Regions from separate parts of the Rhizobium sp. NLR22b genome, predicted to be linked through region 1. Evidence: predicted binding sites of a transcription regulator. Region 1 holds the regulator's gene; each other region holds the start of a gene.

Region 1 (3,606 bases):
CATGCTGCTCTGCCTCTTTCCCGGCGTCGCCCAAGCCTATCCGACAAAGAAGATCGCCGCCGCCGGTGCGCTCATGGCCGTCACCGCCTATTACCTGATCTCCGGTTTCGGGGTTTCGGCCGAGCGCGCTTTTATCATGATGACCATCATGCTGATTGCCGTCTTCTTCGATCGGCCGTCGATCAGCCTGCGCAATGTCGTTCTCTCTGCGCTCATCATCATCGCCATTTCACCTTCGGAAGTATTGGGACCGAGCTTTCAGATGTCCTTTGCCGCGACATTGGCTTTGGTATCGGGCTATCAGCTGTGGAAGGACAGGCGTGTCCGTGAAAACGCTTTCCTGAAATTGCCGATCATCAGGCCGGTGGTTGTCGTCGCCGGTTTCTTCGGCGGCGTCTTCCTGACCTCGCTGATCGGCGGTTTTTCCACCGCCCTGTTTTCGATCGAGCATTTTCATCGCCTGACGGCTTACGGCCTGCCGGCAAACCTTGCGACGATGCCGATCATCTCCTTCATCGTCATGCCGGCCGGGCTGCTGGCGATGCTGCTCATGCCCTTCGGGCTGGATGCTCCGCTCTGGACGGTGGTCGGATTCGGCCTCGATCTGGTGATTGCGGTTGCCAAGACGGTGTCCGGCTGGGGCGGCGATATCGGCATCGGCCGCTTGCCCGCCTGGTATTTCGCAGTGGCGGTGGCAGGCTTTCTGCTGCTGACGCTGCTGCGCACCCGGCTGCGCCATGTCGGCACATCCATCATCGCCGTCTCGACACTCACCGTACTGCTGCTGCCGGCTCCCCGCCCGCCGGATCTGGTGATTTCGGAGGATGGTGGTCTGGTTGCGGTCGTTGCGGCTGAGGCAATCGCGTCCAACCGTGAAAACCCGCCGGATTTCATCTTCGACCAGTGGCAGCGAGCGCTGGTCCTGCCGACACATGTTCCACCGAAGATGCTGGATGGTCCGGCTATCCCGCCGGAAGGAGAAGACCGCCGAGTCAGGCTTTCCCGCGATCAGCAGAACGAAGCGAGCGCAGCGATGCGGGCAGCCGCAGCAGGCGGTGAAGCAAACCGGTTTTCCTGCGTCAAGAAGGCGTGGTGCACATCACGACTCGGCAATGGCCATATCGTCACCGTCATCGACAATGCCGCCTATCTCGGCCCGGCCTGCGATACGGCCGATATCGTCGTGACCTCGGTCCGCCTGCGTTTCAACAGCTGCCGTTCAGGCGGGACGCTCTTCACCGGCGAGACGCTCCGCAGGACCGGTTCCGTCGAATTGCGCTTCGCCGATGCCGGCCTGCAGGTCGCAACCGCATTCGAGGCGCTATCGCGGCCATGGATGCGCCATCGCGCCTATGATTGGCGCAAAGACAGTTTTACCGAATCCGGTCCGGCTGCTGTCAGTGATAACGGCGAATGAGGCCGACGAGCTTGCCCTGCACCTTGACGCGGTCCGGCCCGAAAATCCGGGTCTCGTAAGCCGGGTTGGCGGCTTCCAACGCGATCGAGGCGCCCTTCCGGCGGAAGCGTTTCAGCGTTGCTTCCTCGTCGTCGACGAGGGCAACGACGATGTCGCCGGGACTTGCGGTGCTGCCGTTGCGGATGATCACGGTGTCGCCGTCGAAGATGCCGGCGTCGATCATCGAATCGCCCTTGACCTCCAGCGCGTAGTGCTCACCGGAGCCAAGCATGTCCGCGGGAATGACGATGTCATGCGTGTTGTTCTGGATCGCCGAGATCGGAACGCCGGCGGCGATTCTTCCCATGACCGGCACGGAGACAGAGTTGCCGTTGTCGGCGACCGGCTTTGCGGCAGCGGGGGCGGCGACCGGCTGGGGTTTGCCGAGGCTGCCCTCGATGACGCTCGGCGAAAAACCGCGGCGCTGTTGCAGGCTGGGGTTATAGGCCTCCGGAAGCTTGATCACTTCAAGCGCCCGGGCGCGATTCGGTAGGCGGCGAATGAAGCCGCGCTCCTCGAGCGCCGTGATCAGGCGGTGAATGCCGGATTTCGAGGCGAGATCCAGGGCATCCTTCATTTCGTCGAAGGAGGGAGGGACGCCGGATTCCTTCATGCGCTCATGAATGAAAAGGAGAAGCTCCTGTTGTTTGCGCGTGAGCATCGACGTCAGACCCCTGATTGAAACAAATCCAGAACAGACACTATATGTTCCATATGTGTTCCGCAAGTAGCTAAATTTCCGTAAAACTTCGGGCCAACTCGTCGAGATTTTTAATTTCATTCGACGGGATTGGCGCACATCGCTTGCATTCGGGGAGGGGCTGTCGCACATCTTTGCCCCTTTCAGGAGGATATCATGAACGCGCATTCCGCCAAGTCGCATCCGCTGGATCACGTCGTGCTGCCGGTGGTCAATATCGATCTGGCGCGTGAGAGGCTCGGCAAGCTCGGTTTCACCGTCGCCGCCGATGGGCGCCATCCCTTCGGAACGGAGAATGCCTGCGTCTTTTTCGCCGACAAGACCTATCTGGAGCCGCTTGGCGTGGCGAGCGTCGAGGAGAGCGAGGCAGCGGCCCGCCACGGCAATGTCTTCATCGCCCGCAATCGCGCCTTCCGCTTCCGCTGCGGCGAGGAGGGATTGTCTGCGCTGGCCTTCCTCAGCGAGGATGCCGGCCTCGATCATAAGCGCTTCGTCAGCAACGGCGCGAGCGCCGGCGAGATGTTGCAATTCAGCCGGCCGATGCGGATGCCGGATGGTTCGGAGACCGTCGGCAGCTTCAAGCTGGCCTTTGCAGCTGATCTGCGCGCACCCGATTTCTTTCTCTTTACCTGCCAGCGCATCAATTCCTTCCCGACAGATCGCGCCGCGCTGGAGACGCATGCCAATGGCGTGATCGGCATTGCCGAGATCGCGCTTTGTGCGCCGGACCCGGCGGCATTCGCCGCCTTCGTCGGGCTTGCGATAGGGCAGGCGGCGGCGGAGAAAACCGGTTTCGGCGTGAATATCGCGGCATCAAATGCGAAGATCAGCCTGATGACGCCCGAAGGGCTGGAGGCCTATTTCGAGCTTGCCGTCTCATCCGCCGATCGTGGTCTGCGCGGCCGGGTAATCCTCTTCACCGTCGCCGATCTTGCCGTGACAGAAGCGCATTTGGGTGCTAACGGGATCACATTCACGCGCAAGAACAATCGCATTCTGGTGAAGTCTACGCCCGGGCAGGGTGCGCTCTTCGCCTTCGAGGAAACACGATGAGCACCGACACGAATTCCGAAGTCAGGATCGGCGAAGGCGAAGGTCAGGTCACCTTTTCCAATACCGCCCGCCTGTCGCTGATTGCCGGCCCCTGTCAGATGGAGAACCGGGACCACGCCTTCATGGTCGCCGGCACGCTGAAGGAGCTTTGCGCAAAGCTTGGCATGGGTCTTGTCTACAAAAGCTCCTTCGACAAGGCCAACCGCACCTCGCTCTCGGCCGAGCGCGGCATCGGCCTGGAAAAGGGCATGGAGGTCTTTGCCGACCTCAAGAAGGAATTCGGCTTTCCGGTCATAACCGACGTCCATACGGCCGAGCAATGCGCCGAGGTGGCCAAGGTGGTCGATGTCCTGCAGATCCCGGCCTTCCTCTGCCGTCAGACCGACCTACTGATCGC
Region 2 (3,606 bases), on a different contig from region 1:
AAACAGCACGAGTTCGAAGACGCGGCCGCCGGCGCCGCGGGCTTCCAGGGAGGGTTTCAGCGACACGGCGATCTGGCCGGCAAGGACGAGAATATCCTCTTCGGTGCCGATCGGCTCGGCCAGCCGCCGCTCGGCCGAAAGGCTCGCAACCGGCAGGCGCGGCGAAACCGGTTCCTCATCATGTCCGAGCGCCTGATCGAGCCGCAATAGCAGGCTTGCCCCGAAACGGCGGGTCAACGGCGCCCGCGGCGCATTCATGACATCGCCGATATATTTCAGCCCGAGCTTCTTCAGCGATGCCACGGTGTCTTCGTTCAGCCGAAGCGCGGCGATCGGCAGCGGCGCCAGCATATCCTCCATTTCCTCGTCTTCGATGACGCCGCCATTGCCAAAACGAGCGACGGCCGAGGAAAGGCCGGGCGAAGAGGAGATCGAACCCCGGACGTCGAGCCCCATATGGAAAAGCCTGAGCAGAATATCCTTCAGCAGCGCTCTCTCGCCGCCGAAAAGATGGGCACAGCCGCTAATGTCGAGAAACAGCCCGTCCCGTCCGTCGATCGCCACCAACGGCGTATAGCGGTCGCACCAGTCGGCGATGGCTTCGAGCAGCCGCGCATCGGCGGCCGGATCCTCCTCGACGATATCGAGTTTCGGATGCATGGCGCGCGCTTCCGCGACACCCTGGCCCTTCTTCAGGCCAAGCGCCTCCGCGGCCTCGTCCAGCGCCATCAGCCGCATGGCATTTTCGTGCTTTCCGGCGCAGACGATCGGCGCAGCCTCAGGACGCCCTCTCGAACGCCAGGAGAGGCCCCATTTTCTGCGGGCGATCCTGTCCGTCGAAAGGTGCGGAAAGCTGAGCGCCAGGATACGCTGACCGTTCGTCTGGAGTAAGAGCGTGCCTTGGCTCGTTGATGGGGAAAAACTGACGTTCATGAGGGTTCCACTCCAGAAGAAGGGAGAGCGGAGCCGGGTTGCGGCTCTTCTCCAGGCTGAGATGAAAAACCGGATTGCCGATGCTGCCGGCAAGTCTCGATCCACCCGGCAGAGCCCGCATGCCGGCTGGCGCAGGCTCGGCAAGCAGCCGGAAGGCGGCGCTGCTCGCCTCCTCCTCTCCTGCCTGCCGAAGCAGGAAGAGCGGCCGGCCGGCCGCCTTGGCGCGAAGACCGAGCCGCCGGCTCTCGGTCAGACCGACATGCGCGGGATTGCCCCTCATCTCCAGGATGACCACCGAAAAGGCGCCGCTTTCCAGCGCGGTTTCCGCAAGCCAGAGCGCCTCATCGAGCTTGCGCGGCAAAGCCTGCAGGAAACGCTCAGGCCGCAGGCCGAAATCCTGCAGACCCACCGCATAGGGAAGGCCGGCCTCCATCGTCGAGACCGGATCGCCGATCCAGAGTATTGGCGAACAGTCGCTCGCCTCCTCCTCCACCCGCTGCAGCAGCGTTGCGGCCGCAAGGGCGAACCCACTGGCGGCTCCCGCATCCCGGAAAAGCGCCGAACGGATTTCCGTTATCGCATCGAGCGGCAGCCCGCCCTCCATCGCTTCGTCGAGCGATGCCACCCCAAACGACAAGCGCTGTCTGCGTCCATTCCGTTCCGCATCCTGCCGCCCGCTCTCACCCGAAGCCAGGGCTTCCCGCTCCGCTGCCGCAAGCGCCGGCGCAGGCTTTCCTTCCAGCTTGGCGATGGTTTCGCGGAGCGCAAAAAGCCGCTCGCGCGCCAGGGCGTTCTGCGCCATGGCGTTTACTCCGTCCGTATTGTTCCTGTTATGTTCTTATGGATTCCAGAGAGCTGAAGAAGAGTCAACAACCATTTTCTATGAATTTATTCCTGCCTTTGATTCCGCACTCGAAAATCGGCGGCAAAGGTTCTATATGGGCCCGCAAAGGAAGGAATATTCATGGCCCGCATAGACCTGAGCGATGATTGGCGGGACCGCCATGCGCCGACGATCAGCACTTTCGAGTCGCTGGCCATGGAGGCTTACAGCCATCTACCGGATGAATTCCGCCAACTGACGACCAATCTCACGATCGAGATTGAGGATTTTCCCGATGACGACGTTTTCGAGGATATGGCGCTGGAAACGCCTTTCGACCTGCTCGGCCTTTTCGAAGGCAGGGGAATTTCGGAGCGTTTCACCGTGGAAACCGGCGAAATGCCGAACCGCATTCGCCTCTACCGTCGCCCCATCCTCGATTATTGGGCAGAAAACGACGAGACGCTCGGCGATATCATCACTCACGTCCTGATCCACGAGATCGGCCACCATTTCGGACTGAGCGATGAGGATATGGAGCGGATCGAGGCCAGCGCCGAGGAAGCCGCCGAGCGCTGAAACCGTGCGTTCGGCAGAACGCGCTATTGCTCGGAGAGCTTCATCTCCGGATCGTAATCCTTGCCTTCGACAGTCTTGACGACGGCCTGGCCGCATTGCATCGCGCCGGTTGCGGCATTGAAGGCATAGGTCGGTGGGCCCTCCAGCGACCAGCCCTTGTTGAGGGCGGCGGTGACCTTGTGGCAGAAGGAAGCGTCGTCGGGGCCGGTCAGGAAGCGGTAGAGTTTCATCAGGCGGGCTTTCTTGCAGAAATCAGGCGAGCTTTATGAACCAGAGCTTCGGCCTGGACAAGATGCAGCCGTTCGATCATCCGCCCGTTCGCATTGATGACGTTCAGGCCTTGGGCAGCCGGATCGGCAAAGGCTGATATGATTGCCTGCGCTTCGGCAATCTCCTCGGGGCTCGGGCCGAAATGCCGGTTGGCGGCCGCAATCTGCGCGGGATGGATCAGCATCTTGCCGGCAAAACCCATGGCGCGCCCCTGCCCGCATTCGACATCGAAACCTTCGTCATCCCGGAAATCGTTGAAGACACTGTCGAGCGCATCAAGCCCATAGGCCTTGACCGCCAGAATGACCTGCATCAGCCAAGGCACGAGAAAGCTTCGCCCCGGCTGCGGCAGGACGCCGGTTTCCTTGCGCAGATCATTGAGGCCGACGACCAGGCAATCGAGCCGCGCCCCCAGCATGCAGCCGGCTTCAGCAATCGCTCCGGCATTCAGCACGCCGCGCGGCGTCTCGATCATGGCCCAGATGCGCAACTCCTCCGGGGCATCCGCATCGGCAAGCAGATCGCCGATGTCGGTGATATCCCGAGGCGCGTCCACCTTCGGCAGGAGAACGGCGTCGGGCAACAGCGCCTTGACCAGATCGAGATCTGCCGCCCCGAATCCGGATGACAAAGAATTGATGCGAATGATCCTTTCCTTGCCCTCGAGCGGCGGTCCGGCAAAAAAAGCACGCAGATTTTCCCGCGCATGGCCCTTGTTCTCGGGCGCGACGGAATCCTCCAGATCGAAAATAACCGCATCACAATCAAGGGAACGGCTCTTTTCGAGCGCGCGGAGATTGATGGCTGGCACGCTCAGCACCGAGCGGCGCAGACTTGCGGAGCGGAAAGGTTTGGTTTGGTTCATCATCCATTAGTGCCAAGCTTCGCAAAGCCCGGCAAGACAACAAAAAGCCATGCTTGCCTTGCAGAGAGGAAAAGGAAGGACCACATTCCTTTCTGTAGAAAGGTCTCAAACCCATGCAGAACATTCGCTCCATCTT
Region 3 (3,606 bases), on a different contig from region 1:
CCGAGGCGGGCCACAGGCTGGTCGAGCGGGCGATCGTGCCCGACGACCGGGAGAAAATCGCCACCCAGGTCAAAGCTTGGACCGAGCGGGAGGAGATCGATGTCATCATCACCTCGGGCGGCACCGGTTTTACCGGCCGAGACGTGACGCCCGAGGCGGTGGAGCCGCTGTTCGAAAAGCGCATGGACGGCTTTTCCGCCGTCTTCCACCGTATTTCCTACGATAAGATCGGCACGGCGACGATCCAGTCGCGCGCCACCGCGGGTGTTGCCAACTCCACCTTCATCTTCGCCCTGCCCGGCTCGCCCGGCGCCTGCCGGGACGCCTGGGACGGCATACTGAAAGCACAGCTCGACTATCGCAGCATGCCGTGCAATTTCGTCGAGATCATGCCGCGCCTGGACGAGCATCTGAAACGCGGCGCGCAGAAATAGACTGGAGCTGCCGTTCCAGCGCCGCGGTCGCGCCGTCGAAAATCCGATTCAGACTTTCGGCGCCGACGCGCTGGCATTTGTCATGTGGCAATGCCCGGCAGAGCCGGCATCGAATCCCAGCCATCACCCGACAGCAAGATGCAGCTTATGCCGTGGATATCCGTGACCACGAGCGTCCAGGTGCCGCTTTTGGCGGCATAGACCTCAAGAACGGCGTTCTGATTGACCAGCCCGACGGCGGTGAGCTTCTCACCGAAATTCTGGTCGAGGAAACTGACGACGTCGGATCGACCTGCGCAACTGAGCATCGTCTGCGATGCTGCCGAATGCGGATGCGCGATCACCAATGTCGGCAATATGACGGCCAGCAGGCCGCAGATCATACTGCGTACGCCGTGGATACTACCGCCTGGCATGACGCACCTCCTTTCGCCGGGAACCCGGCAGAAGAGGAGATTTTTCGCCGACCTGTTCTGCCGTTCACCGGCATTCCACGGCACCCGTTGCGAAGCGCGGCGCTTCGGCGGCGCCATGGACGAATTATAGCGCGAAATCCGATTGGGCGCCATCTTTGCGCGATGATGGGAAGCAATCACCAAAGCGCGCTTGCGGCGAGACCAGCCCCTCATCCGGCTGCCGCCACCGACCGGGGTCGAGCCACTGGTCTCGACGTCCTTCGGACCCCGTAAACGGAGCGAAGGAACCATGCCGCAACCTCGCCATCACCACCAACCTCTCGCCGGGCACGTCCCCTCTCCCCGTTTTCAAGGGGCAGGTTAGGGTGAGGGGCACTTTTTCGGACAGCATCGATGCAGGGATGGGCATTCTACCGCGCGGCACGCGCCACCCAGGAAGGAATCAATTCACTTGCGAGCTTGCGCGGCTTCTGGCCCTTGGCGAAGTCGGCAACAGGCATCCCGCTTCTGGCGGCGGCGAGCGCCTGGTTCTTCGGCATCAACAGCCCAAGCTCCAGCGGCGGCCGGGCGCGGGCGACGCGCTGGAAGAAGGGGCGTCGATAGCCGCGCGACGCAGTAAAGCGCGCCGGCGTCTTGTTCAGCGCCACATACTCGGCGATCTCATCGATCCAGCCGGCCTGCGGCCTGGCGCCCGGCTCGACGAAGAGCAGCCATTCGCCTCGGGCCGAGCGAACGATATCCTTGATATCCCATTGTGAATGGAAACGGCAGCCGGCGGCGTCGGCGACCCGCGAGGTGCCGTCGCGCGAGCCGTGATCGAGCACGATCACATCGCTGACGAGCCCTTCCACCGCGCCTGCCACCAATACCGATAAGGTCTGCGCCAGTTCGGATTCCTGATCCTGGCATTCGAGAACAACCGTCAACATCGATTATTCATAATGCGCCGCACAATTTTTTGCCAGCATCCTTTTCCTGATTTTGTTCTTGCATTGTTCTCGTTTTGCCGATAGGAATTTAATCATCACAAACGGGCGGAGGCAACGGCTTTTCGCTGCGGGAGAATCCGATGAGAGAGCAGTCCCTGGCAGGGCAGGCCGCATTCGCGCCTGCCAATACGGCAGATATTGCCGATGCGATGATCGTGTCGTCCGGTCTCAGGGTCGAGGGCGACCGGCGGCGCGGGCGCGGAGCGGGACTGAACCCGACAGGGCGGTTCGAAGCGCTGCAGCGGGAGACGTTCGACGACGGCTGGCAGACGCTGGAAGAGCTGCCGCCGTTCAGGACCGAGGTGCAGATCGAAAAGCCGCGCACCGCGATTACCCGCAACGAATCTCCGGATCTTTCGTTCGACCGCTCGATCAATCCCTATCGCGGCTGCGAGCATGGCTGCATCTATTGTTTCGCCCGGCCGACGCACGCCTATATGGGGCTTTCGGCGGGGCTCGATTTTGAGACGAAGCTCTTCGCCAAGCCCGATGCGGCCAAGCTGCTAGAGCGGGAACTCGCCAAGCCGGGCTACAAGGTGCGGGTGATCGCGATCGGCACCAATACCGACCCCTATCAGCCGATCGAGAAGGAATGGCGCATCATGCGCGGCATCCTCGAGGTGCTGAACAAGGCGAACCATCCGGTGTCGATCGTCACCAAGTCGGCGATGATCCTGCGCGATCTCGACATTCTTCAGGAGATGGCCGGCAAGAACCTGGTGCGCGTCGGCATCTCGGTCACCACGCTCGACCGCAAGCTTGCCCGGGCGATGGAGCCGCGCGCCGCCACGCCGCCGCGACGGCTGGAGACCATTCATGCGCTCTCGGAGGCAGGCATCCAGACTGCCGTCATGGCCGCCCCGCTGATCCCGGCGCTGAACGATCACGAGCTCGAGCGCATTCTCGAATCGGCGAAGGCTGCCGGCGCCGCCGAGGCGAGTTATGTGATCCTCAGACTGCCGCTCGAAGTCAGCCCGCTCTTTCGCGACTGGCTGTTGCAGCACTATCCCGATCGTTACCGGCACGTGATGTCGCTGGTGCGCTCGATGCGCGGCGGCAAGGATTACGACGCCGAATTCGGCAAGCGCATGAAGGGTGCCGGCCCCTATGCCTGGCAGATCGCCCGGCGTTTCGAAATGGCGGCGAAACGCTTCGAGCTGACGCGGCGCAGCGTGCCGCTGCGCGACGATCTGTTCGTGCCACCGGATGGCAGCGGCGTGCAGTTGTCGCTGCTCTGATTTTTTAAGCTTGCGCATCGGCTGCTCAGAAAAACCGCCCTGTTTCGAGCCCCGAGCGCAATTCCTGCGGATGGCCTTGACCGCCACCATCCGCCGGACCGTCCCCGGCCGCCGCCCTGATCCGGGGACTTGCGGGAAATCGGGTTGGCGTGCGAGGTTCAGCCGCATGAAACGTCGCACGCCACCCGATTCTCCCCTGCTTTTCGACACGGTCCCTCTCGTGCCGGATTTCAAGCTCGAGCTCAAAGCCCGCAAGGCCGGTCACTGGCCGGTCGCCGGCGCCGACGAGGCAGGCCGCGGGCCGCTGGCGGGGCCTGTGGTGGCCGCTGCGGTCATTCTCGATCCGAAGCGCATCCCTGAGGGCCTCAACGATTCCAAGCAGCTCTCGGCGCAGCGGCGCGAGGAACTCTTCGTGCAGATCCTGGCGACCGCGACGGTTTCCATCGCCTCCTCCAGCTCGACCCGCATCGACGAGACGGACATTCGCAAGGCGAGCCTGGACGCGATGCGTCGCGCCATCTGCAGCCTC
Region 4 (3,606 bases), on a different contig from region 1:
TCGCGAGGGTTGTATCCTGACGACGCGGAATCGGGAGACATCGCCGCCGAAATCGTCGAGCCGCTTCAGGCACCACGGGCTCATCAATCCGTTCAGGCGCCGCTGCGGGATCCCGTACTGCTCCTGCAGGAGCGAGCCCATCGTCTCGGGATCGAAGAGATTGAGCGGGCTTTCGAACACAGGGCTGATCTCGTCACCGGCCTTCAGCACGTAGATCGGATACACCTCCATCAACTGCTTCAGCCGCTCCGCCAGCGACGACTTGCCGCCGCCGACCGGACCGAGCAGATAAAGAATCTGCTTGCGCTCCTCGAGCCCCTGCGCCGCATGCCGAAAAAAGGAGACGATGCGTTCGATTGTCTCTTCCATGCCGTGAAAGCCGGCAAAGGCCGGATAAACCCGGATGGTCCTGTTCATGAAGATCCTGCCGAGGCGCGCGTCCTTGGCGGTGTCCACCATCTGTGGTTCGCCTATGGCAGCGAGCAGACGCTCGGTCGCGTTGGCATAGGCGATCGGGTCGGTTTTGCAGAGATCGAGATATTCCGACACCGACATGTCGCTTTCGCGGCGCGCTTCATAACTGCGTGTGAACGCATCGAATACGGATTCACTCAGCATGGGACCTCCATTAAGGTAATGCCGCAGGCTCTAAGCCGTATAACCATCGAGATGGCCACGGCGTTCCTAAGAATCAATAGTTTCGTAGGTATATTCCACGCTGACCGGCCGTTTGTGGCAATGCACAAAATCGTGCATGCACCGGTATTTTTTTACTCCACGAAACTGTTTCTTATTGTAGTTGAGAAAAGGCTTGTCGCGATATCAGCACATTTAGCGACGTGACATGGAAGTAAAAAAGGTATGCAATAGCGCCCGTGATTCGAGCCGTAAATAATCGGCGATTGCCCGCCGGTGAGAGCCAGTCGGCTCCGACAGCGGGCAGCGAGTTCGCCGCCCGCAGAATGAAACCGGGCGAACGTCACATCCGACCGGCATATCCTACTCATGCGCCTCCTGGCTCTCAGCCGTTGAACGCCTTTTCCAGCGCAGCCACATCGATCTTGACCATGCCGAGCATGACTTCGGTGACGCGCCTTGCCCGCTCGCGATCTTCGTCGGCGATCATCTCGGAGAGCGCGCGCGGGACGATCTGCCAGGAAAGGCCCCAGCGGTCCTTCAGCCAGCCGCAGGCCTCCGGCGTGCCGCCATTGGCGAGGAAGGCATCCCATATCCGATCGATCTCCGCCTGGCTTTCCAGAAGGATCGCTATCGAAAAGGAATGGTTGAAGCTGTCGAGCGGACCGGCCTTCATCGCCAGGAAGGCTTGGTCGCCAAGCGTGAACTCGATCAGCTCGACGCTGCCGGGAGGGCCGCTCGGGGTTTCCGCCGGAAGTATGGTGGTTCGGCCGATCCTGGAATCCGGAATGATCGACACGTAGAATTCTACGGCTTCGCGTGCCTGCTCCGCGAACCAGAGATTTGAAATGACCTTGGGCATGGACAGCCTCCTTGTTGGCGAGTATCCCGGACTTCTGTCCGATGCTTCGAGGACGTCTGGTCGGCACCGGTTCCGACAGGCCGCGATCGGATTTTTTGGCCGCCCACCCCCCCGCAATAGCGGTGGCTCGGGAATGAAAGCAGAACATCTTTTCTGGTCTTTCCTTCCCGAATCACTACATTACGCGCCATGAGCAATAGTTTCGACGATATTCCCTTCTTCGACGAGGAGCCGGGCGAAGTGGCGCGTAAGCCGCAGCCGTCAGTCGCAACCGCCGGAAGGCCGGCCGCCGGCGGCGGCATCGCCGCCCGCGCCATGGCGGCCCGTGACGGCGGCAAACGGCCGGACTATCTCGCCGGATTGAACCCGGAACAGACCGAAGCCGTCGAAACGCTGGAAGGCCCCGTCCTCGTGCTCGCCGGCGCCGGCACGGGAAAGACGCGCGTGCTGACGACCCGCATCGCCCATATCCTCAATACCGGCCGCGCCTTCCCGTCACAGATCCTCGCCGTCACCTTTACCAACAAGGCCGCGCGCGAGATGAAGGAGCGCATCGCTCTGCTCGTCGGCGGCGCCGTCGAAGGCATGCCGTGGCTCGGCACCTTCCACTCGATCGGCGTCAAGCTCCTGCGCCGCCATGGCGAGCTCGTCGGCCTGAGCTCCGGTTTCACCATTCTCGACACCGACGACGTCGTGCGCCTGATCAAGCAGCTGATCCAGGCCGAAGGCCTCGACGACAAGCGCTGGCCGGCAAAGCAGTTCGCCGGCATGATCGACACCTGGAAGAACAAGGGCCTCGGACCGGCCGATATTCCCGAAGGCGACGCCCGCGCCTTTGCCAATGGCCGCGGCCGCGATCTCTATTTCGCCTATCAGGCGCGCCTGTCGACGCTCAACGCCTGCGATTTCGGCGACCTGCTGATGCATCCGATCGCGATCTTCCGCAAGAATCCGGATCTTTTGAAGGAATATCACGGCCGCTTCCGCTATATCCTTGTCGACGAGTACCAGGACACCAACACTGCTCAGTACATGTGGCTGAGGCTTCTTGCCCAGCGCGCCAAGGGTGAGCCGCAGAATGTCTGCTGCGTCGGTGACGACGACCAGTCGATCTATGGCTGGCGCGGCGCGGAGGTCGACAATATCCTGCGCTTCGAGAAGGATTTCCCCGGCGCCAAGGTGATCAAGCTCGAGCGCAATTACCGATCGACCGAACATATCCTTGGCGCCGCCGCCCATCTGATCGCCTATAATGAAGGCCGCTTGGGCAAGACGTTGTTCACCGATCGCGCCGACCCAGATGACGTCAAGGTCCAGGTTCACGCCTCCTGGGACTCGGAGGAGGAAGCCCGCGCCATTGGCGAGGAGATCGAGCAACTCCAGCGCAACAAGCATCTGCTGAACGACATGGCGATCCTCGTGCGCGCCTCCTTCCAGATGCGCGAATTCGAAGATCGCTTCGTCACCCTTGGCCTCAACTACCGCGTCATTGGTGGCCCGCGCTTCTATGAGCGCCTCGAAATCCGCGATGCCCTGGCCTATTTCCGCCTGGTGGCGCAGCCGGCCGACGACCTCGCCTTCGAACGTATCATCAACACGCCGAAGCGCGGCCTCGGCGATACGACGGTGCGCGCGCTGCACGATTATGCACGCGCCCGCGACATCCCGATGCTGGCGGCCGCCGCGCACATCATCGAGACGGACGAGCTGAAGCCGAAGGCGCGAAAAGCCCTCTTCGACGTGATTCAATCTTTCCGCCGATGGCAGGAACTGCTTGAAAACACGCCACATACCGAACTTGCCGAGCAGATCCTCGAAGAGTCCGGCTATACCGACATGTGGAAGAACGACAAGAGCGCGGAAGCCCCGGGCCGCCTGGAAAACCTGAAGGAACTGATCCGCTCGATGGAAAGCTTCGAGTCAATGCGCGGCTTTCTCGAACACGTCTCCCTTGTGATGGATGCCGAGACCAACGAGAACCTCGACGCCGTCTCGATCATGACGCTGCATTCGGCCAAGGGCCTGGAATTCGACACCGTTTTCCTGCCCGGCTGGGAGGAAGGCCTTTTTCCGCACCAGCGCTCGCTCGATGAAAGCGGCCGTGCCGG

Evidence for each region. The regulator LexA, encoded in region 1, represses DNA repair genes until DNA is damaged. The targets are predictions, from matches to a motif close to TGTTCNNNNTGTGTTCNG.
Region 2: the regulator LexA is predicted to act here: its motif matches at 1,756-1,773, upstream of HJC00_RS32395 (ImuA family protein).
Region 3: the regulator LexA is predicted to act here: its motif matches at 1,833-1,850, upstream of HJC00_RS00645 (PA0069 family radical SAM protein).
Region 4: the regulator LexA is predicted to act here: its motif matches at 1,628-1,645, upstream of HJC00_RS10680 (ATP-dependent helicase).

What each region holds. Positions count from the first base shown of each region.
Region 1 is NZ_JABDWM010000009.1:172,122-175,727, reverse strand. It holds gene HJC00_RS16730 (ComEC/Rec2 family competence protein) at 1-1,417, shown strand, start outside; gene lexA (transcriptional repressor LexA) at 1,398-2,117, opposite strand; gene HJC00_RS16720 (VOC family protein) at 2,313-3,209, shown strand; gene kdsA (3-deoxy-8-phosphooctulonate synthase) at 3,206-3,606, shown strand, end outside.
Region 2 is NZ_JABDWM010000004.1:257,262-260,867, forward strand. It holds gene HJC00_RS09245 (Y-family DNA polymerase) at 1-738, opposite strand, end outside; gene HJC00_RS32395 (ImuA family protein) at 779-1,735, opposite strand; gene HJC00_RS09250 (metallopeptidase family protein) at 1,898-2,335, shown strand; gene HJC00_RS09255 (DUF1737 domain-containing protein) at 2,359-2,565, opposite strand; gene HJC00_RS09260 (CoA ester lyase) at 2,565-3,470, opposite strand; gene HJC00_RS09265 (hypothetical protein) at 3,584-3,606, shown strand, end outside.
Region 3 is NZ_JABDWM010000001.1:141,619-145,224, forward strand. It holds gene moaB (molybdenum cofactor biosynthesis protein B) at 1-434, shown strand, start outside; gene HJC00_RS00635 (hypothetical protein) at 515-850, opposite strand; gene HJC00_RS00640 (glycosyltransferase family A protein) at 1,261-1,779, opposite strand; gene HJC00_RS00645 (PA0069 family radical SAM protein) at 1,920-3,077, shown strand; gene HJC00_RS00650 (ribonuclease HII) at 3,244-3,606, shown strand, end outside.
Region 4 is NZ_JABDWM010000005.1:160,395-164,000, forward strand. It holds gene HJC00_RS10670 (PrkA family serine protein kinase) at 1-618, opposite strand, end outside; gene HJC00_RS10675 (VOC family protein) at 1,022-1,498, opposite strand; gene HJC00_RS10680 (ATP-dependent helicase) at 1,688-3,606, shown strand, end outside.